DNA from 4 places in the Aliivibrio sp. A6 genome. Region 4 is predicted to be linked to each of the others. Evidence: predicted binding sites of a transcription regulator. Region 4 holds the regulator's gene; each other region holds the start of a gene.
What was found. Region 4 encodes CRP, which controls carbon source genes, mostly activating them, when cyclic AMP is high. Its sites were predicted from a motif close to TGTGANNNNNNTCACA; they were not measured.
Positions count from the first base shown of each region.

Region 1: the regulator CRP is predicted to act here: its motif matches at 2,791-2,806, upstream of PVK70_RS04225 (CTP synthase).
Region 2: the regulator CRP is predicted to act here: its motif matches at 2,536-2,551, upstream of PVK70_RS01375 (NupC/NupG family nucleoside CNT transporter).
Region 3: the regulator CRP is predicted to act here: its motif matches at 1,964-1,979, upstream of typA (translational GTPase TypA).

Region 1 covers NZ_JARACR010000004.1:168,599-174,166, forward strand. The annotation lists gene eno (phosphopyruvate hydratase) at 1-982, opposite strand, end outside; gene PVK70_RS04225 (CTP synthase) at 1,062-2,702, opposite strand; gene mazG (nucleoside triphosphate pyrophosphohydrolase) at 2,834-3,655, opposite strand; gene PVK70_RS04235 (flagellin) at 3,756-4,889, opposite strand; gene relA (GTP diphosphokinase) at 5,093-5,568, opposite strand, start outside.
Region 2 covers NZ_JARACR010000002.1:58,657-64,224, reverse strand. The annotation lists gene prfC (peptide chain release factor 3) at 1-1,493, shown strand, start outside; gene PVK70_RS01385 (DUF5363 family protein) at 1,596-1,709, shown strand; gene PVK70_RS01380 (TatD family hydrolase) at 1,709-2,485, shown strand; gene PVK70_RS01375 (NupC/NupG family nucleoside CNT transporter) at 2,684-3,940, shown strand; gene PVK70_RS01370 (XapX domain-containing protein) at 4,228-4,398, shown strand; gene deoC (deoxyribose-phosphate aldolase) at 4,664-5,440, shown strand; gene deoA (thymidine phosphorylase) at 5,555-5,568, shown strand, end outside.
Region 3 covers NZ_JARACR010000013.1:28,809-34,376, forward strand. The annotation lists gene typA (translational GTPase TypA) at 28-1,863, opposite strand; gene glnA (glutamate--ammonia ligase) at 2,421-3,830, shown strand; gene PVK70_RS09490 (DUF4124 domain-containing protein) at 3,996-4,523, shown strand; gene glnL (nitrogen regulation protein NR(II)) at 4,605-5,568, shown strand, end outside.
Region 4 covers NZ_JARACR010000006.1:131,148-136,715, reverse strand. The annotation lists gene astA (arginine N-succinyltransferase) at 1-165, shown strand, start outside; gene astD (succinylglutamate-semialdehyde dehydrogenase) at 178-1,635, shown strand; gene PVK70_RS05950 (DUF1338 domain-containing protein) at 1,648-2,442, shown strand; gene crp (cAMP-activated global transcriptional regulator CRP) at 2,513-3,145, opposite strand; gene PVK70_RS05940 (OsmC family protein) at 3,391-3,792, shown strand; gene hslU (HslU--HslV peptidase ATPase subunit) at 3,867-5,201, opposite strand; gene hslV (ATP-dependent protease subunit HslV) at 5,220-5,568, opposite strand, start outside.

The DNA.
Region 1 (5,568 bases), on a different contig from region 4:
GAATCTTAGTGTTTGTAACGAATAGATCGTCACCAACTAGTTGGATTTTGTCGCCTAGAAGTTCAGTTTGGTGTTTGAAACCAGTCCAATCAGACTCGTCAAGACCATCTTCGATAGATACGATTGGGAATTGCTCAACAAGACCAGCTAGGTAGTGGTTGAACTCTTCAGCAGTAAATTTCTTACCTTCGCCTTTAAGGTCGTAGATGCCGTCTTCTTTGTTGAAGAACTCAGAAGCAGCACAGTCCATAGCAAGAGTAACGTCTTTACCTAGCTCGTAACCAGCAGCTGCAACAGCTTCTGCGATAACTTCTAGAGCTTCAGCGTTAGATTTAAGGTTAGGAGCGAAACCACCTTCATCACCAACTGCAGTGCTGTAGCCTTTAGACTTAAGAACTTTAGCTAGGTTGTGGAATACTTCAGCACCGATACGTAGAGCTTCTTTAAGAGTTTTAGCGCCAACTGGTTGGATCATGAACTCTTGGATGTCAACGTTGTTATCAGCGTGCTCACCACCGTTGATGATGTTCATCATTGGTAGAGGCATAGAGAATACGCCTGGAGTGCCGTTTAGGTCAGCAATGTGAGCGTAAAGAGGCATAGACTTAGCTGCTGCAGCTGCTTTAGCATTCGCTAGAGAAACAGCAAGGATTGCGTTAGCACCGAAGTTTGCTTTGTTGTCTGTACCATCTAAATCGATCATGATTTGGTCGATTTCAGCTTGGTTTTTCGCGTCTTTGCCGATTAGAGCTTCTGCGATTGGACCATTTACAGCTGCGATAGCTTTAAGAACACCTTTACCTAGGAAACGAGATTTGTCACCATCACGTAGCTCAAGAGCTTCACGAGAACCTGTAGATGCGCCAGATGGAGCAGCAGCCATACCTACAAAACCACTTTCTAGGTGAACTTCAGCTTCAACTGTTGGGTTACCACGAGAATCGATGATTTCACGACCTAGAACTTTAACGATCTTAGACATTGTGTTTCCTCTACTTTATCTTTAATTTAAAAGCTAAAAATAGCTGCTACAACATTGAGCAGCTATCCGTAATATCCTATTACTTTTCGAATTCACCGCGTGCATTTACGCCCGCAGCTTTAACAAAACCTTCAAATAATGGGTGACCATCACGAGGTGTTGATGTGAATTCTGGGTGGAATTGAGCAGCCACAAACCATGGGTGGTTAGGGATTTCAATAATTTCCACCAGCTTCTTATCAGCTGATAGGCCAGAAATCTTAAGACCGGCTTTTTCAAGCTGAGGAAGTAAATTATTATTTACTTCATAACGGTGACGGTGACGCTCTTCAACAGTTGCGTTACCGTAAAGCTCACGAGCTTTTGAACCTTTAGCAAGGTGACATAGTTGAGAACCAAGACGCATTGTACCGCCTAGATCTGATTTCTCAGTACGCTCTTCAACGTTGCCGTCGCCATCAATCCACTCAGTGATTAAACCAACTACAGGGAACTTAGTGTCTTTAGAGAATTCAGAAGAGTGAGCCCCTTCCATATTAGCAACGTTACGCGCATATTCAATTAACGCAACTTGCATACCTAGACAGATTCCTAAATATGGTACTTCATTTTCACGAGCGTATTGAGCAGCAAGGATCTTGCCTTCAACACCGCGGTCACCGAAACCACCAGGAACTAGAATTGCGTCTAGACCTTCTAGGATTTCAGTACCTTTAGATTCTACATCTTGTGAATCTACATATTTAATAGTGACGTTTAGACGGTTTTTCAAGCCCGCATGTTTTAATGCTTCGTTTACTGACTTGTAAGCGTCTGGTAATTCAATGTATTTGCCAACCATACCGATAGTAACTTCACCAGTTGGGTTCGCTTCTTCATAAATTACTTGTTCCCACTCAGAAAGATCAGCTTCAGGAGCTGTAATACCAAAGCGTTGACATACTAGATCATCAGTACCTTGTGCTTTGATAAGTTGTGGGATTTTGTAGATTGAATCTACGTCTTTCATTGAGATAACTGCTTTTTCTTGAACATTACAGAAAAGAGCAATTTTCTTACGTTCGTTCGCTGGGATAACACGATCAGAACGACAAACTAGGATATCTGGTTGGATACCGATAGATAGTAGTTCTTTTACTGAGTGTTGAGTTGGCTTAGTTTTAAGCTCGCCTGCAGCGCCTAAGTAAGGAACCAGTGTTAAGTGCATAAACATAGCACGCTCACGGCCTAACTCTACTGCTAGCTGACGAATCGCTTCCATGAACGGTAGAGATTCGATATCACCAACGGTACCACCAACTTCTACGATTGCGATATCGTGGCCTTCAGCGCCTGAAATAACACGTTCTTTAATCGCATTAGTAATATGAGGGATAACTTGGATTGTTGCACCTAAGTAGTCACCGCGACGTTCTTTACGTAGAACATCTGCGTATACACGACCAGCGGTAAAGTTGTTACGCTTAGTCATTTTGGTGCGGATGAAGCGCTCGTAGTGACCTAAGTCTAGATCTGTTTCTGCGCCGTCTTCCGTGACGAATACTTCACCGTGTTGAGTTGGGCTCATTGTGCCTGGATCAACGTTGATGTATGGGTCAAGCTTCATCATAGTGACTTTTAAGCCACGAGCTTCAAGAATAGCTGCTAATGATGCTGCTGCAATACCTTTACCTAGTGAGGATACAACCCCGCCAGTTACAAAAATGTAATTCGTCGTCATACGTTACCTGAAATTGGTGTAATGAGGAATAAAAATGGATTTCATCTGGACGGGAAGTGAATATACCAGAACCGCTTTATCGCCACAACGTGAAAAGTATCACAGTTAATTGATTTATTTTTTGCTCCAAATCAATTCCGCTCGCTTCGCTTCACATTTTCCCATTCAGAGTCTAGTTCATTTAAATCACATTGCTCTATTTTTTTATTCTTTTTGGCGACGTTCGCTTCAATTTGACGAAAACGGCGTTCAAATTTATCATTTGCTTTACATAAAGCTTGCTCTGGATTTTTTCCTAAATGACGTGAAAAATTTACTGTAGCAAAAAGTAAATCCCCCAATTCTTCTTCCAGTTTGGCTTCATTTCTCGGCTTTTTCAGTGCCTCTTCTAACACCTCTGCCACTTCTTCATTTACTTTATCTGCAACTGGCTGTAATTCATCCCAATCAAAACCAATTTTAGCACACTGCTTCTGGATTTTATTTGCTCGTAATAACCCAGGTAAAGCGGTAGGCACTGAATCTAATATGCTTCCTTGCTTTTGGGATATGTTATTTAACGCTTCTTTTTCTAAGCGCTCTTGTTGCTTCACTTTATCCCAATTCGCTGTTATCTCCTCTTCTGATGAGAACACTTCGTCTCCAAAGACGTGTGGATGGCGACGAACCAACTTTTCATTTAGTGTATCTACTACATCATTAAAATCGAATAACCCCTCCTCTTTCGCCATTTGCGCATAAAAAATAACTTGGAATAGTAAATCCCCTAACTCTTCTTTTAAATTGCTCCAGTCCTTCTTATGAATCGCATCTACCACTTCATAAGTCTCTTCTATTGTATGGGGGATAATAGAATCAAACGTCTGCTTTCTATCCCACGGACAACCTAATTCTTTATCTCTTAATTGAGCCATTATTGAGAGTAACTGTTCAATGTTATTTTGAGCGGCCATATCTATCCCTTCGATTTAAAAACAAAAAAAGCGGTGACCATTATAGTCACCGCTTTTTTAAAAATACATTCGCCTTAAATTAAGAAGGCTTTTTGTTAACTTAACCTAATAAGCTCATTGCCATGCTTGGCGCTTGTTTTGCTTGTGCCAAAATTGACGAACTTGATTGACTTAAAATTTGTGTCTTCGTTAAGTTTGTTGTCTCTTTAGCAAAATCAGTGTCTTTAATTTGGCTATTTGAATCCGTGATGTTTTCGTTAATGTTAGTTAAGTTTTTAACTGCACTTTCAAAACGGTTTTGGAATGCACCTAATGAAGCACGATTACCATCAACGTATTCTAGAGCGGCATCAATCACATCAATTGAACGCTGTGCACCACCAACGGTTGTTAGGTCCATAGATGCTACAGTATCGTCCGACTCGCCACCCATTTTTAATTCATTCGCTAGAGAGCCATTGAACTCTAATGGTGAAGAGATAGTTTCACCTGACATAAATACTTGCAGTACGCCATCTTCAGTTACCGATGCGCTTAACTCGTTTGTTTGACCGTTAATGTAAGTTGCTAATTCTTCAATATCATCACCTGCTTTTGCTGAGATGTTGATTTCTTGAGGATTACCGTTTTTATCATTGTATGTCACATTAAACTGCGTGTTTTCTGCACCTACTTTCCAGTTGATATCACGACCTTCTTCAGCGAAGTAAGATTTACCACCCATTGTCGCTTCGTCAGCACGCATGCTGTTTAATGTCATTGCTACTGCTTCACCTGAATCAGCACCAATTTGGAAAGATTTTGTGCCAAACTCGCCATTAATTAAACGGGTACCAGCAAAAGAAGTTGTTTCTGCAATACGGTTCAGTTCATCAGTTAGTGAACTTGCTTCTTCTTGCATTGCTTGACGATCTGCGTCTGTATTTGAACCATTCGCTGATTGAAGAGATAAATCACGTAAACGTTGAAGAACATTCGTTGTTTCTTTCATTGCGCCTTCTGCTGTTTGCGCAATTGACATACCGTCGTTAGCGTTACGAACCGCAACGTCTAAGCCACGAGTTTGTGCTGTCATACGATTTGAGATCTGCAGACCAGAAGCATCATCAGCAGCGCTGTTGATTTTTGAACCTGAAGACAATTTCTCCATTGAGTCAGTTTGTGCAGCAGTTGCATTGTTCATGTAACGTTGTGCTGTCATTGCTGAGATGTTTGTATTTACTGAAATTGACATAATGTTTGCTCCGGTCGGCTTCACTTATTGTTATAGGATAGAAGCCTATAATTCATCGTTGATACCTATATTTACGGCCTGCCATTTCAGAACTTGAGATTTTTTTTCAATAAAAAAGCCGAATGCAATTAAATGCATTCGGCTTTAAAAGATAAACATTATTTATCAATAAGTTAACGATAGCTATTCAAGTGATAAATTTATTATGAAAGTCGTGTAGCTTCTATTACATCCTTCACTTGCTCTACTCGTGTGAGCAATCGCCCTAAGATATCAGCATTAAAAACTTCAAGATCAAAGTCCATGATCAACAGCTGTTTCTTATGATCATTCCGGCTCTTCATCCCAGAGACTTTCACTTTTTCATTGGCAAACAAGCTGGTAAGATCTTTTAGCAAACCTGAACGATCCATTGCTGTCACTCGTAGTGTCAGTATGTAAGACCCTTCAAAACCTGTGCCCCACACCGTGTCAATAATACGTTCAGCAGCATGATGACGAAGTTCGTTTAATTGATCACAATCGCTGCGGTGAACCGAAATGCCGCGCCCTTGTGTAATGTAGCCGGCAATTGGATCTCCAGGGATCGGCTGACAACAACGAGCAAGGTGAGTCATTAAGTTATCAACCCCTTCAACGACAACCGCATCATTACGCTTTTTATTTTGCGCTTGAGCTT
Region 2 (5,568 bases), on a different contig from region 4:
TATTATTATTCGGAAACGCGATTCAAAAAGCGGGTACGGTAAAAGGTCGTGGTTCAAACCAGCACGCAAAATCAGACTGGATGGAAATGGAAAAAGAACGTGGTATCTCGGTAACTACGTCGGTAATGCAATTTCCATTTAATGGTTGTCTTGTTAACCTTCTTGATACTCCTGGACACGAAGATTTCTCTGAAGATACTTACCGTACACTAACGGCTGTAGATTCATGTCTAATGGTTATCGATGCCGCTAAAGGTGTCGAAGATCGTACTCGTAAATTGATGGAAGTAACACGCCTACGTGATACACCTATCGTTACGTTTATGAACAAATTAGACCGTGAAGTACGTGACCCAATGGAAGTGCTTGATGAAGTAGAAAGCGAGCTAGGAATGGCTTGTGCACCTATTTCATGGCCGATTGGTTGTGGTAAAGAATTTAAAGGTGTTTACCACATCCACCGCGATGAAACGATCTTATACGCATCAGGCCATGGTCATGAAATTCAAGAAGTTCGTACTATTAAAGGTTTAGATAACCCAGAGTTAGATGTAGCTGTTGGTGCTGAGCTAGCTGCGAATGTTCGTGAAGAGCTAGAGTTAGTAATGGGTGCTTGCCCTGAATTTGATCTTGAGCTTTTCCTTGCCGGTGAATTAACGCCAGTATATTTTGGTACCGCATTAGGTAACTTTGGTGTTGATCACATGCTAGAAGGCTTAACTGATTGGGCTCCTGCACCACAAACACGTGAAGCAGTAGAACGTCCAGTTGAAGCAACAGAAGATAAGTTCTCAGGCTTTGTATTTAAGATCCAAGCAAACATGGATCCTAAGCACCGTGACCGTATCGCTTTCATGCGTATTGTGTCGGGTACTTATACTCAAAGCATGAAAATGAATCACGTGCGTACAGGTAAGAGTGTTAGTATTTCTGATGCGGTAACTTTCATGGCGGGCGATCGTTCTCGTGCTGAGACGGCGTATGCGGGTGATATCATTGGTTTACACAACCACGGGACCATTCAAATCGGCGATACGTTTACACAAGGTGAGAGCTTAAAATTCTCAGGTATTCCAAACTTTGCCCCTGAATTGTTCCGTCGTATTCGCCTAAAAGATCCACTAAAGCAAAAGCAACTGCTTAAAGGTCTTGTTCAACTTTCTGAAGAAGGCGCGGTACAAGTATTCCGTCCACTTCAAAACAATGATTTGATCGTTGGTGCGGTTGGTGTACTTCAGTTTGATGTGGTCGTATCTCGTTTAAAATCTGAATATAACGTTGAAGCTATTTATGAAGGCATCAGTGTAGCAACTGCTCGTTGGGTTGAATGTACTGATGGCAAAATCATGGATGACTTCCAGCGTAAAAACCAAAGTAACCTAGCGTTAGATGGTGGTAATAACTTAACGTACATTGCCCCAACGATGGTTAATTTGAATTTAGCGTCTGAGCGTTTCCCTGAGGTTCAATTCAGAGCGACTCGTGAGCACTAATCTAGTTGTAATCAAATAAATAGAAACGGAGTCTTAACGGACTCCGTTTTTGTATCTATAGTATAGAGATAATGACGGTAATTAATGATAAGGAAGGCGAGGGTGCTGAAACTGATTAAGTTATGGATTAAGAAATACGATGATTGGTGTAAGTCGCTAGGGTTAACGCCTGAAAATAAACGCAGTTGTGTCCCTTATAAAAAAGAAGAAGAGTAATGGCTTTCCGATTCATTGATTCACACTGTCATTTTGATTTTGCACCTTTTAAAGGTAACGAAGCCTTGTATTTACAAATGGCAAAAGACAGAGGAGTAACAACATTCATTGTCCCTAGTGTGAATCAATCAAATTGGAATCAAGTGAATGGTTTATCCAAACAGTTTGATGGTATTTATTACGCATTAGGCATTCACCCATTATTTATTACATCAAACTATGAAAAAGAGTTAGAAAGTTTAGCTGCGTTGCTTGATGAAGAAAATAATAAGTGTGTAGCGATTGGTGAATGTGGATTGGATTTTTGGCATCAAGACAATGATAAGGAAATACAAATCTCTGTTTTTCGCCAGCAGTGTTTATTGGCAAAAAAGCATCAACTTCCTTTAATTATTCACAGCCGTAAAAGCCACGATATGGTAGTAAAGCTGTTGAGAGAAATTAAGCCAGAGAGAGGCGGGGTTATTCATGGCTTTAGTGGTAGCTTGCAGCAGGCGAATCAATTTATTGAATTAGGTTTCTATATTGGTGTCGGTGGCGTGATCAGTTACGAAAGAGCTAAGAAGACCAAAATGGTGGTTTCACAATTGCCTTTAGATAAAATTTTACTAGAAACTGACGCTCCAGACATGCCACTATTTGGTTTTCAAGGACAAAAAAACACGCCAGATAAAGTACAAAAAGTATGCAAACACTTGGCTTTGATTAGAAAAGAGTCAATGCAAACGATTTCGGAAACTGTTTATAAAAATACCACCTCTTTGTTTGGGATTTGAGTTATTAGTCATTTCTTTAGGTGTAATTGATGATTATTTAGAAACCTCTTAGTGATAATGATCACAATTATGAATGAACAAAGCATGTATCAGCCGCGAATATGTGACGACAGCATTACTTTATTGGTGGTTCAATGAGTATAATCGCCCCCGCTAATTTGAAACACGCCAACAATAAATTTAGGGAAAACTTTAACTATGAGCCTGCTAATGAGTTTGGTTGGGATCGTGGTACTGCTAGGTATAGCTGTACTTCTTTCTGACAACCGCAAAGCAATTAATTTACGTACTGTGGGTGGTGCATTTGCTATCCAATTCTTCCTAGGCGCATTTGTACTTTATGTACCTGTGGGTCGTGATGTACTTTACGGTGCATCTGAAGCCGTTGCGAACGTAATCAACTATGGTAACCAAGGTATCGAGTTTTTATTCGGTGGCCTAGTATCAGGTAAAATGTTTGAAGTATTTGGTGGCGGCGGTTTCGTATTCGCACTACGCGTACTTCCTGTAATCGTATTCTTCGCTTCATTAACAGCGGTTCTTTACTACCTAGGTATCATGCAAATCGTGATTAACTTCCTAGGTGGTGCTCTACAGAAAGCGCTTGGCACATCTCGTGCGGAATCACTATCTGCTACAGCTAACATCTTTGTTGGTCAAACTGAAGCGCCTCTAGTTGTGCGTCCGTTTGTTCCAAAAATGACTCAATCTGAGCTATTTGCAGTAATGTGTGGTGGTCTAGCCTCTGTTGCTGGTGGTGTACTTGCTGGTTATGCTTCTATGGGCGTGCCTCTAGAATACCTAATCGCAGCATCATTCATGGCTGCACCTGGTGGTCTTCTGTTTGCTAAAATCATCAAACCAGAAACTGAAACACCAATTGATCAACTTGACGCACTTGATAACGAAGGCGAAGACAAGCCAGCTAACGTAATCGATGCTGCTGCGGCAGGTGCTGCAACAGGTATGCAACTTGCGTTAAACGTAGGTGCAATGCTTCTTGCTTTCATCGGCCTTATCGCGCTTATCAACGGTATCTTAGGTGGCGTTGGTGGTTGGTTCGGTATGCCAGAAATCACGCTAGAGCTTATTCTTGGTTACATCTTTGCTCCACTTGCATTCCTTATCGGTGTGCCGTGGGAAGAAGCGACAATTGCAGGTTCATTCCTTGGTCAAAAACTGGTAGTTAACGAATTCGTTGCATACTTAAACTTTGCACCGTACCTAGCTGAAGGCGCTGAAATTGTTCTTTCTGAGAAAACGAAAGCAATCATTTCATTCGCACTATGTGGCTTCGCAAACCTTTCTTCTGTAGCGATTCTACTTGGCGGTCTTGGTAGCCTTGCACCAGCACGTCGTCATGACATCGCTAAGATGGGTATGAAAGCTGTTGCTGCTGGTACATTATCAAACCTAATGTCAGCAACAATCGCAGGTCTATTCCTATCTCTATAATCTTATAGAGCAGAGCAGATAATCACAAAAACCCGCACTTATTGCGGGTTTTTTTATGTCTGTTATTTAAGTAATAAGTGTGATGAAAATATGACGTTATTTCACATATTTTGTGTAAAAAAGATTGAGATGCAAACCGATTGCGTTACCACACGAAAACAATCAAGCTAAATTATATTGATATAATGAATCCATAATAAAAGAGAGAAGAACTGCTAGGTTAAAAAAATAAACTATGGTCTAAACTATAGTTAATGCACACACAACCTAAAAAATGAGAGTCAATTATGAATGAAGTTTTACTATCTATGTTCGCGGGTTTGATTGTTGGAGTTGTTTTCTCTGCAATTAAGCTGCCTATTCCAGCGCCACCAGTTCTTTCTGGAGTGATGGGAATCGTCGGTGTTTACGCCGGTGCTGTCGGCTACCAATGGATTGTTGAACGTTTCTTTTCATAATCTCAGTGTCTTTCTATGGAAACATGGTTTCACTAGTGCCACTGAACAAGTATTGGTAAAATGAACCATGTTTCAACGGTGTCTCATGATGAGACGTTAGAGCGGTACTCATTCATACTATTGAAGTAAGTACTGGCGGCAAAATGGATATTGATTGAGCGTTATGCGCTCAAGTCTTCAAGGAATCAAGTCCGCTCATTTGCTGTTGAACTTAATATATGAACAGCAAAACTATCAAAGAATTTATTCTATTTTGGAGATAACAATGAGCGATTTAAAAGCAGCGGCACTACGTGCATTACAATTAATGGATTTAACGACGCTTAACGATAATGATACAGACGAAGCAGTAATTGCACTTTGTAAAAATGCAAAAACAGCAGTAGGCAATACCGCAGCAGTTTGTATTTACCCACGTTTCGTTCCTATCGCTAAGAAAACGCTGCGCGAGCAAGGCACACCAGAAGTGCGTATCGCAACAGTAACTAACTTCCCACACGGTAATGACGATATCGCTATCGCAGTTGCAGAAACTAAAGCTGCTGTGGCTTATGGTGCTGATGAAGTTGACGTGGTATTCCCATACCGTGCGCTTATCGCAGGTGATGAAACGGTTGGTTTTGAGCTAGTTAAGCAGTGTAAAGAAGCGTGTGGTGATGTTCTTCTTAAAGTGATCATCGAAACGGGTGAGCTAAAAGAAGAAGCGTTAATTAAGAAAGCATCTCAAATCTGTATTGAAGCAGGCGCTAACTTTATTAAAACATCAACAGGTAAAGTGCCTGTTAATGCAACACCAGAATACGCTCGCATGATGCTAGAAGTTATTCGTGATATGGGCGTAGCGAAAACAGTTGGCTTTAAGCCTGCTGGCGGCGTTCGTACTGCTGAAGATGCACAAGCATACCTAGCAATGGCTGATGATATCTTAGGTGGCGATTGGGCTGATAACATGCACTACCGTTTTGGTGCATCAAGCCTACTGACTAATCTACTAAATACATTAGAAGTAACAGAAGAAACAGCTGATCCATCAGCTTACTAGTTTCTCGTTACTTGATTTATAGCTAAAAATAAATCGACTTAGGTGAGGCATTACCGCCTCACCTACCTCAACCCTACCTATATTAATTACCCAACCAAGATTGGGGAGGCACTAATGTATCTACCACA
Region 3 (5,568 bases), on a different contig from region 4:
TAACTAAAGCTAAATCCGAATCAATAATTACTTAGGTGCACGACCAGCACGTTTACGATCGTTCTCTGTAAGATGACGCTTACGGATACGGATGCTTACTGGTGTTACTTCTACTAGTTCATCATCATCGATGAATTCTAGAGCTTGCTCAAGTGTGTATTTGATAGCAGGAGAAAGCGTTTGAGCTTCATCAGTACCAGATGCACGTACGTTAGTCAGTTGCTTACCACGTAGACAGTTGATAGTCAGGTCGTTAGCACGGTTATGAATACCGATGATTTGACCTTCATATACTTCATCACCGTGCTCTGCAAATAAACGGCCACGATCTTGAAGGTTGAATAGAGAGTAAGTTACTGCTTTACCCATACCGTTCGAGATTAATACGCCGTTAGCACGTTGACCAATTTCGCCACCTTTGTGTGGACCGTAGTGATCAAACGAGTGGTAAATTAGACCAGAACCAGACGTCATTGTTAGGAATTCAGTTTGGAAACCGATAAGACCACGAGAAGGCATCATGAAGTCCATACGAATACGGCCTTTACCATCTGGAGCCATATCTGTTAGCTCACCCTTACGGATACCGATGTTTTCCATGATTGCACCTTGGTGCTCTTCCATAACATCGATAGTTACTGTTTCAAACGGTTCTGTTAGAACACCGTTTTCATCATGTTTGATGATAACTTCTGGACGAGATACTGCTAGCTCGAAACCTTCACGACGCATGTTTTCGATCAGGATAGATAGGTGAAGTTCACCACGGCCTGATACGCGGAATTTATCTGGATCTGACGCTTGCTCAACACGTAATGCTACGTTATGAACTAGTTCTTTTTCTAGACGCTCAAGGATGTTACGTGAAGTAACGAACTTACCTTCTTTACCAGCGAAAGGTGAGTTGTTTACTTGGAAAGTCATTGTTACTGTTGGTTCATCAACAGACAGTGGCTTCATCGCTTCAACGTTGTTTACGTCACAGATTGTGTCTGAAATTTTCAGCTCACCAAGACCTGTGATTGCAATGATGTCACCAGCATTTGCAACTTCAACTTCGTGACGGTCAAGACCTAGGTAACCAAGAACTGTACCTACTTTACCATTACGCTTAGAACCATCTGCGCCTACGATAGTTACTTGTTGGTTTGCTTTTACAGAACCACGAGTAACACGACAAACACCGATAACACCAACATAAGAGTTGTAATCTAGTTGAGAAACTTGCATTTGTAGAGCACCGTCGATGTCTACGCTTGGCGCATCTACGTTATCAACTACTGCTTGGAACAATGGTTCCATGTTTTCGCCAGTCTCGCCTTCTTCCATTGTTGCCCAGCCGTTAAGTGCTGATGCGTAAACAGTAGTGAAGTCTAGTTGCTCATCAGTTGCGCCTAGGTTGTCGAATAAATCAAAGATTTGATCCATAACCCAATCAGGACGAGCACCAGGACGGTCAATCTTGTTGATTACAACGATCGGCTTAAGGCCGTGTGAGAATGCTTTTTGTGTAACGAAACGCGTTTGAGGCATTGGGCCGTCAACAGCATCTACGATAAGAAGAACAGAATCAACCATAGACATGATACGCTCAACTTCACCACCGAAATCGGCGTGTCCAGGAGTATCTACGATGTTGATGCGGTAATCGTTCCAGTTAATTGCTGTATTTTTAGCAAGGATCGTAATACCACGCTCTTTCTCGATGTCGTTCGAGTCCATTACGCGTTCTTCAGTCTCACCACGAGATGATTCTAGTGTGCCTGATTGTTGTAATAGCTTATCAACCAAGGTTGTTTTACCGTGGTCAACGTGCGCAATAATTGCGATATTTCTTAGTTTATCAATCTGTGGAGTAGACATGGATTCAAATTCACTCAGAGCATGTAGAGCCACCATTGGCACTACTTGGTTTAAAAACGGTCAATAATTTAACAGATTTTAGCGCAAAACCCACGAAATATGTGATTAAAGACACAATTATTTTTAAATTAATTTAATACAGCCCCAAAAAACGCTGTAAAAACGACCAACTCTAGCGAGATTTATGCAATCTAGTTAATAACTTTATTATCTTTACCAAAAAACTAAAGGATATAATTATCAACACCTTAGGAGCAGTATTGTTACTAATAATTTAATTTCATGTTGGAATTAGATTGACAAATTTTCCATTTCACTGCTGAATAGCGGATAGAAGTAATTAATGACAATTTATTTTTATCTGCACTTTCCTATTGCAACGCACAATAATGGTGCAAACAGGGATCAAATTAGTGCAGTTAAAGATGGATTTTAGTAAATTAAAAACGCAAGTCATTAATAATAAAGGATTATTACTTTTGGCACAGTTCTAGCTACATAGTAAATAACAGCTTAGCTGGCCAATATTTATATTATAACACTGGAGGTTATCCTACATGTCAGTAGAAAACGTATTAGCTCTAATTCAAGAGAACGAAGTAAAATTTATTGATTTACGCTTTACCGATACAAAAGGTAAAGAACAACATATCTCAATTCCTTCTCATCAAGTTGACGCCGACTTCTTTGAAGAAGGTAAAATGTTCGATGGTTCTTCAGTTGCAGGCTGGAAAGGCATTAACGAATCTGACATGGTAATGATGCCAGATGCAGCAAGTGCGGTACTTGACCCATTCACAGCGGATCCAACACTAAACATTCGTTGTGACATTCTTGAGCCAGCAACACTGCAAGGTTACGATCGTGACCCACGCTCTATCGCTAAGCGTTCTGAAGAATACATGCGTTCAACAGGTATCGCTGACACAGTGTTAATCGGTCCTGAGCCAGAGTTCTTCCTATTTGATGATGTTCGTTTCAACACTGACATGTCTGGTTCTTTCTTCAAAATTGACGATATCGAAGCAGCTTGGAACTCAGGTACTGAATACGAAGGCGGCAATAAAGGCCACCGTCCAGGTGTTAAAGGCGGTTACTTCCCAGTAGCTCCTGTTGATTCTTCTCAAGACATCCGTTCTGCTATGTGTTTAATCATGGAAGAAATGGGCCTTGTTGTTGAAGCACACCACCATGAAGTAGCAACTGCGGGTCAAAATGAGATCGCAACACGCTTCAACACGCTAACAACAAAAGCGGATGAGACTCAAATCTATAAGTACGTTGTTCATAACGTAGCGCACGCTTACGGTAAAACAGCGACTTTCATGCCTAAACCACTGGTTGGCGATAACGGTTCTGGTATGCACGTTCACCAATCTCTAGCAAAAGACGGTGTAAACCTGTTTGCTGGTGATAAGTACGGCGGCCTATCTGAAATGGCTATCTACTACATTGGCGGCATCATCAAGCATGCTCGTGCAATCAATGCATTTGCTAACCCATCAACAAACTCATACAAGCGTCTTGTTCCTGGCTTTGAAGCACCTGTTATGCTTGCATACTCTGCACGTAACCGTTCTGCTTCTATCCGTATCCCTGTGGTACCAAGCCCGAAAGCACGTCGTATCGAAGTTCGTTTTGGTGACCCAGCGGCTAACCCATACCTATGCTACTCAGCAATGCTAATGGCTGGTCTTGACGGAATTAAGAACAAGATCCACCCAGGTGAAGCTATGGATAAGGATCTGTACGACCTTCCTGCGGAAGAAGCGGCAGAAATCCCAACAGTAGCTGAGTCTCTAGATATTGCTCTACAAGCGCTAGATACTGACCGTGAATTCTTAACGTCTGGCGGCGTGTTCTCTGATGACTTTATTGATTCTTACATCAAACTTAAGTCTCAAGATGTTGAAGCAATCAACACAGCGGTTCACCCACTTGAGTTTGAAATGTATTACTCAGTTTAATTCTGACGCAACAGTTTGAAATCAAATTGCTATTTTTAGGCTCGCTTCACAAGCGAGCCTTTTTTATGTTGGCAATTTCTCTTTTAACAGTAATTCTAATAGGCTCACACTTACCCAGATTTCATTTCTGCAGTATCGTTATGACATCAATATCATGGTGACATTATGCGTTATATTTTTTTCATCCTTTTTAGCTTACTCTCAGCATCGATTTTCGCTAATACGGTTTACACTTGGGAAGACAGCAAGGGCGTTCGCCATTTTAGTGATAGCGCACCTCTTAGTAAGGGGCCTGTAACAACGATCTCTTTATCACCCACAACTAGCGTTGAAACCTCTCCTGCAGTACCTGAACATTCGAAAAAAACAGCACCCACAACCAAGCCAATGAAAAAGAAACTCAAGCCACTCGCTATCTCTGTGACTAACTTACAACAAGAAGAAACAATCCGCAGTTCTCGAGGTCATATCACCGTATTAACTGAACTCACACGTAAGCTCAGCATTAATGAAAAATTACAGTTACTGCTCGATGGTGCGCCTTATGGTCCGCCACAAACATCCACAGAGTGGAAACTAAAAAACATAAATAGAGGAACCCACCTCATTACCGTTATTGCTCTGAAAGACGGCAAGAGAATTGCATCATCACCTATTATTACTGTTTTTTTGCATCGCCCATCAACAAACTAAAGGAACCGCTTCAGTTCCTGTCTGACAAGCAAGGTGCAATGCACTACAATGGTGCAAGATGGGTTTTGCGATACAAGGACGATGATGTTAACGATGGACTTTTCGACACAGCTGCTTGAGCACCAAGTAACGGCGATTTTATTACTGGATGATCACCGTACTATTCATTATGCCAACCCAGCAGCAGAACAACTCTTTTCTCAAAGCGCGCAGCGAATGGCTCAACATCGTTTTGATGAGCTATTCCACCACTCTAAATTTGATCTCTCTACCTTAATGCAACCGCTAACAACAGGCCAGAGCGTGACGGATAGTGATGTTCAAATCATGATTGATGACCGATCACTTTATATTGAAGTCACATCAAGCCCCATTGAGATCGAAAAATCACTTTACCTATTGGTTGAAATTCGCCAAATCGAACAACAACGCCGTTTGTCTCAAGAAATTAATCAACACGCTCAACAACAAGCCGCTAAAGTCTTGGTTCGTAGTTTGGCTCATGAAATTAAAAACCCATTAGGGGGATTACGTGGCGCAGCACAACTACTCGAACGAATGCTGCCAAAACCTGAATTACATGAATACACTCAAATCATTATTGAGCAAGCAGACCGATTGCGAAACTTAGTTGATCGCCTATTGGGACCTCAAAAATTAGGCCACAAAAAGCCAGAAAACCTACACGCAGTCATTGAAAAAGTCCGCCAACTGATTGAGCTTAACTCCAGTTATCAGGTACGAATCATTCGAGATTATGACCCTAGCTTGCCCGATTTTGATATGGATGCAGAGCAAATAGAACAGGCCATCCTCAATATTGTTAGTAACGCCGCTGAAGTACTCAAAGACCAACCCGATGGCACTATCACTTTACGTACTCGTACTGATTTTCAAACCAATATTTATGGTCAGCGCCATCGCCTTGCTGTCAAAATTGATATTACTGACAATGGACCTGGCATACCTAGCCATATTCAAGACACCTTATTCTACCCCATGGTCAGTGCACGAGAAGGAGGCACAGGGCTTGGGCTTTCGATCT
Region 4 (5,568 bases):
AGCTCACAGCAGTATTTAATTGCAAACACATCGTTTGAGAATTTCAGAGCAACAGCAACCACCGCCGCTTATGATAAAGCGACTGATACCGTTCATTTAACGCAAGAAGCGGCAACGGCATTGCAAGTAGAAGTGGATGATTACGTACGTTTATTAGCTCAATAGAGGACAAAGGATATGACACATTGGATTGCAGGGGATTGGGTTTCAGGACAAGGTGAAACCATACAATCAGTAAGCCCATACAACAGTGAAGTGGTGTGGGAAGGAGACAGCGCAACCAAAGAACAGGTTGAGTCTGCTGTTAGTGCGGCACGTCATGCCTTTATTGAGTGGAAAAAACAGCCTTTTGAAGCGCGCCAAGCGGTTATCGAGCGCTTTGCTGAATTGGTAAAAGAGAATGCTGATAAAGTTGCTGAAGTTATTGCAAAAGAGACGGGTAAACCTTTCTGGGAAACAAAAACCGAAGCGGGAGCTATGGTGGGGAAAATCGCGATTTCCATTCGTGCTTACCATGAAAGAACGCCACATAAAGAGCGTGAAGCTGCAGGGAATAAAATTGTACTAAGACATCGCCCACTAGGAGTAATGGCTGTCTTTGGGCCGTATAACTTCCCAGGACACCTACCAAATGGTCATATCGTTCCTGCGTTACTTGCGGGTAATACCGTGGTATTAAAACCTTCAGAGCAAACACCATGGACCAGTGAAGTAATTATGCAGCTGTGGCAGCAAGCCGGTTTACCTAATGGAGTGATTAACTTAGTACAAGGTGCTCGTGAAACGGGTGAAGCACTGGCTAGCGCTAAAGGGATTGATGGGTTGTTGTTTACCGGCAGTGCGAATACAGGGCATATTTTACATCGCCAATTTGCAGGAGATACAGGGAAAATGCTGGCCTTAGAAATGGGGGGGAATAACCCAATGGTGATCTCTCATAATTTTGGAGATCGAGAAGCGACGGTTTATACCATTATTCAGTCAGCTTTTATCAGTGCTGGTCAGCGTTGTACTTGTGCTCGTCGTCTGTATGTGCAAAAAGGCCAAGCTGGAGATGAGTTAGTTGTGCGTCTTGTTGAGGTCGCAAAAAGCATTGTGGTTGACCAACCTTTTGCTGATAACGCGCCATTCATGGGACCGCAAATATCCGTCGCTGCGGCAGAGTTTATTTTAAATGCTCAGAAGAATTTACAAGCTTTAGGTGGTGAATCACTGCTTGAGGCGAAAAGCTTAGGCCACGCCTTTGTTTCTCCGGGCATTATCGATGCGACTAATGTAGCTGAATTACCGGATGAAGAATACTTTGGCCCATTATTGCAAATAGTACGCTATGAAACCTTAGAAGAGGCGGTAGATCTGGCTAATGGCACTCGTTATGGGTTATCGGCAGGTCTTGTTTCAACTGATGACAATGAGTGGGAATATTTTGTAGAGCATATTCGTGCAGGTATTGTAAATCGTAACCGTCAATTAACTGGAGCAAGTGGTGACGCGCCATTTGGTGGTCCGGGGGCATCAGGCAATATGAAACCAAGTGCCTACTATGCGGCAGATTATTGTGCCTACCCAATGGCCTCAATGGAAGGCGATGCCTGTGAAATTCCCGCTCAACTGTCTCCGGGTTTAACTTTATAAGAGGTGATAGGCATGAATAACGTAACGTCTTTATTTTCGTCATTATGGCAAGATTATATTACTCGTTTATCCCCATCGGCAGGAAAGGTTCATCAGTTATTATCTAATGGCGATGAATTGATTAACGATCACATTGCATTACGTACGTTTAACTTGCCTAAGGTTGGCTTGCAAACGTTAGCTGCCCCATTTTTAGCAATAGGGTATAAAGCGTGTGAGACGTATGATTTTGAAGCGAAAAAACTCAAAGCACAGCATTTTGAGCATCCAGATCCTAATGCGCCACTTGTTTTTATTAGTGAGATTTTAGTTGAAGAGCTATCGCTTGAAACTCAGAACATTATTCATGCTTTGGTTGAACAGGTGCCAGCGCATTATTTTGCGACCAGCGATTTTCTTTCAGCGGGCCGTCCTTGGGCGTTAAGTTTTGAGGAATATCAAATCTTAGCAAAAGAGAGTGAGTATGCTTCTTGGCTGGCAGCTCATGGTTATGGTGCTAATCACTTTACGGTTTATGTTAATCAGCTTGAAGCGTTTGCTGAAGTGGTTGATGTGAACCAACACTTACGTGATGCTGGTTTTGCAATGAACGAAGTGGGTGGTGAAGTGAAAGGCTCTCCTGAGGTTTACTTAGAACAGTCATCAACCATGGCCGATAAAGTGAAAGTGAGCTTTACTGAGGGTGAGTTTGACATCCCAGGTGGATTTTATGAGTTTGCTAAGCGTTATTCGCTACCTAATGGCAAGATATATACAGGATTTGTCGCTGCATCTGCTGATAAAATTTTTGAAAGCACAGACAGTTAATTCTAAAATTTAGGCATAAAAAAACGCAGCTCAAGAGCTGCGTTTTTATTCGTTTAAGATAAGCGTTAAATTAACGAGTACCGTAAACTACGATTGTTTTACCGTGTGCAGAGATCAAGTTTTGCTCTTCAAGCATCTTCAAGATACGGCCAACAGTTTCACGTGAACAACCTACAATTTGACCGATCTCTTGACGAGTGATCTTAATTTGCATGCCATCTGGGTGAGTCATTGCATCTGGTTGTTTAGCTAGATTCAATAGAGTCTGAGCGATACGGCCTGTAACGTCTAGGAATGCTAAATCACCTACTTTTTGGCTAGTGATTTGTAGACGAGTTGCCATTTGAGCAGAAAGACGCATCAGAATATCTGGGTTTACTTGAATAAGCTGACGGAATTTCTTAAATGAAATTTCAGCCACTTCACAAGGGCTTTTAGCACGAACCCATGCTGAACGTTCTTGACCTTCTTCAAACAAGCCAAGCTCACCGATGAAGTCACCTTGGTTAAGGTAAGAAAGGATCATTTCTTTACCTTCTTCATCTTTGATTAGTACAGCAACAGAACCTTTTACGATGTAGTAAAGTGTCTCAGCTTTTTCACCAGCGTGGATTAAAGTACTTTTTGAAGGGTACTTATGAATGTGACAATGAGATAAGAACCACTCTAATGTTGGGTCTGTCTGAGGTTTACCTAGAACCATACTTTATACTTCCTCTGCGTTTGCCAAGTAGGCGATGTCCATTTTAAAATAACTGAGCCAAATATCAGTTTGGCCTATAGAATATGGTTATCGGAACAAGGCTGCATGTTCGTTGAGATAATTGATAAAATCATACCTTGTTTCGCCGTTGATTTCTTGACTTTGATCGTATGAAATGTGCGACCAAGGGCACAATTTCGTGAAATGGATCACGAGTTTTCTTTTTATGTAGTAAAGAGGCTTTTATGAACGCTGAAGTTAAATGGATTGAGGGATTTACTTTCCTAGGTCAATCTCAATCTGGCCACTCTGTGGTAATGGATGGAAATGGTGGTGAAAAAGCCCCAAGCCCGATGGAAATGGTATTAATGGCCGCTGGTGGATGCAGTTCTGTTGATGTTGTAGATGGACTTAAATCTGCAAATCAAAAAGTAACAGGCTGTATTGCTAAGTTATCAAGCGCGCGTCGTGAAACTGCGCCAAAGCTGTTTACTCATGTGAATATTCATTTTGAAGTGAGTGGTGATAATCTGGATCCTAGCATTGTTGAGCAAGTTACTGCTGATTCATTACAGAAGTATTGTTCAGTATGTTTAATGCTAGGTGAAGGCATTGATATGACACACTCTTGGGAAATCGTGGCTTAAAATAATGCGTTTCCTAAAGAGAAAGCCTCGCTAATTTTCATTAACGAGGCTTTATTTAGCATAAAGGCTAAAAATTACAGAATGAAGCGACTTAAATCTTCATCTGCGACTAGCTTGCCTAAACGCGAACTTACGTATTCAGCATCAACAACTAAGCTCTCGCCGTGTTTTTCAGAAGCATCGTAAGAGATCTCTTCCATTAAGCGTTCCATCACCGTATGTAAGCGACGAGCACCAATGTTTTCTGTACTTTCGTTTACTTGGAAAGCGGACTCAGCAATACGAGTGATGCCATCTTCAGTAAATTCAACGCTTACATTTTCGGTTGCCAATAGAGCTATGTATTGTTCAGTTAATGACGCGTTTGGTTCCGTTAAGATACGTTTGAAGTCATTTGCTGTTAATGCTTCAAGCTCAACACGGATAGGTAAACGGCCTTGTAACTCAGGGATTAGATCAGACGGTTTTGCCATCTGGAATGCACCCGATGTGATGAATAACATATGATCGGTTTTCACCATACCGTGTTTAGTGCTTACTGTGCTGCCCTCAACTAATGGCAGTAAATCACGTTGCACACCTTCACGAGAAACATCACCTGAATGAGAGTTTGAGCCTTTACAGATCTTGTCTATTTCATCGATAAATACGATACCGTGGTTTTCTACGTTAAAGATGGCTTGTTCTTTTAGTTCTTCAGGATTAACCAGTTTCACGCCTTCTTCTTCTGTTAGTGCTTTAAGGGCATCAACAATTTTCATCTTACGCTTTTTGGTTGTATTACCGCCTGATAGGTTTTGGAACATACCTTGAAGTTGGTTTGTCATCTCTTCCATGCCAGGAGGAGCCATGATCTCTACACCGACCTGAGGTGCTGCAACATCCACTTCAATTTCTTTGTCGTCTAGCTTGCCTTCACGCAGTTTTTTACGGAAAGATTGACGGGTACCAGAATCATTATCACCTTCTTCGTTATTACCCCATGCATCTCGCGCTGGTGGTAATAAAATATCTAGGATTCGGTCTTCTGCTTGCTCCTCAGCTCGGAATTTTACTTTTTCAACGGCTTGTTGGTGTGTCATTTTGATAGCAACATCGGTTAAATCACGAATGATACTCTCAACTTCTTTACCAACGTAACCTACTTCAGTGAACTTAGTCGCTTCAACTTTAATGAAAGGCGCATTTGCTAACTTCGCCAAACGACGTGCAATCTCTGTTTTACCTACACCAGTAGGACCAATCATTAGGATATTTTTAGGCGTAACTTCGGCACGTAAATTTGGTTCCAATTGCATACGACGCCAGCGGTTACGAAGTGCAATCGCGACTGAACGTTTTGCTTTATCTTGACCAATAATATGGCTATCTAGTTCGTGTACAATTTCACGAGGAGTCATTTCAGACATGGGAATTCCTTATTTTGGTTAAGCGTTCAGTTCTTCAACGGTATGATTGTGGTTGGTGTATACGTCGATATCACCAGCAATAGTTAACGCTTTTGTGGCAATTTCACGAGCATCTAAATCGGTATTCTCCAGTAATGCGGTCGCTGCAGAGCGAGCAAAATAGCCACCAGAACCGATAGTTAGTAAATCATTGTCCGCGTTGATTAAATCGCCCGTACCACTGATGATAAGAGAAGTGGTTTTGTCTGCCACAATTAACATTGCTTCAAGGCGACGCAATGCTCGGTCACTACGCCATTCTTTAGCTAACTCAACCGCAGCTTTGGTTAAGTTACCTTGGTGCATTTCTAATTTTCGTTCACACAGG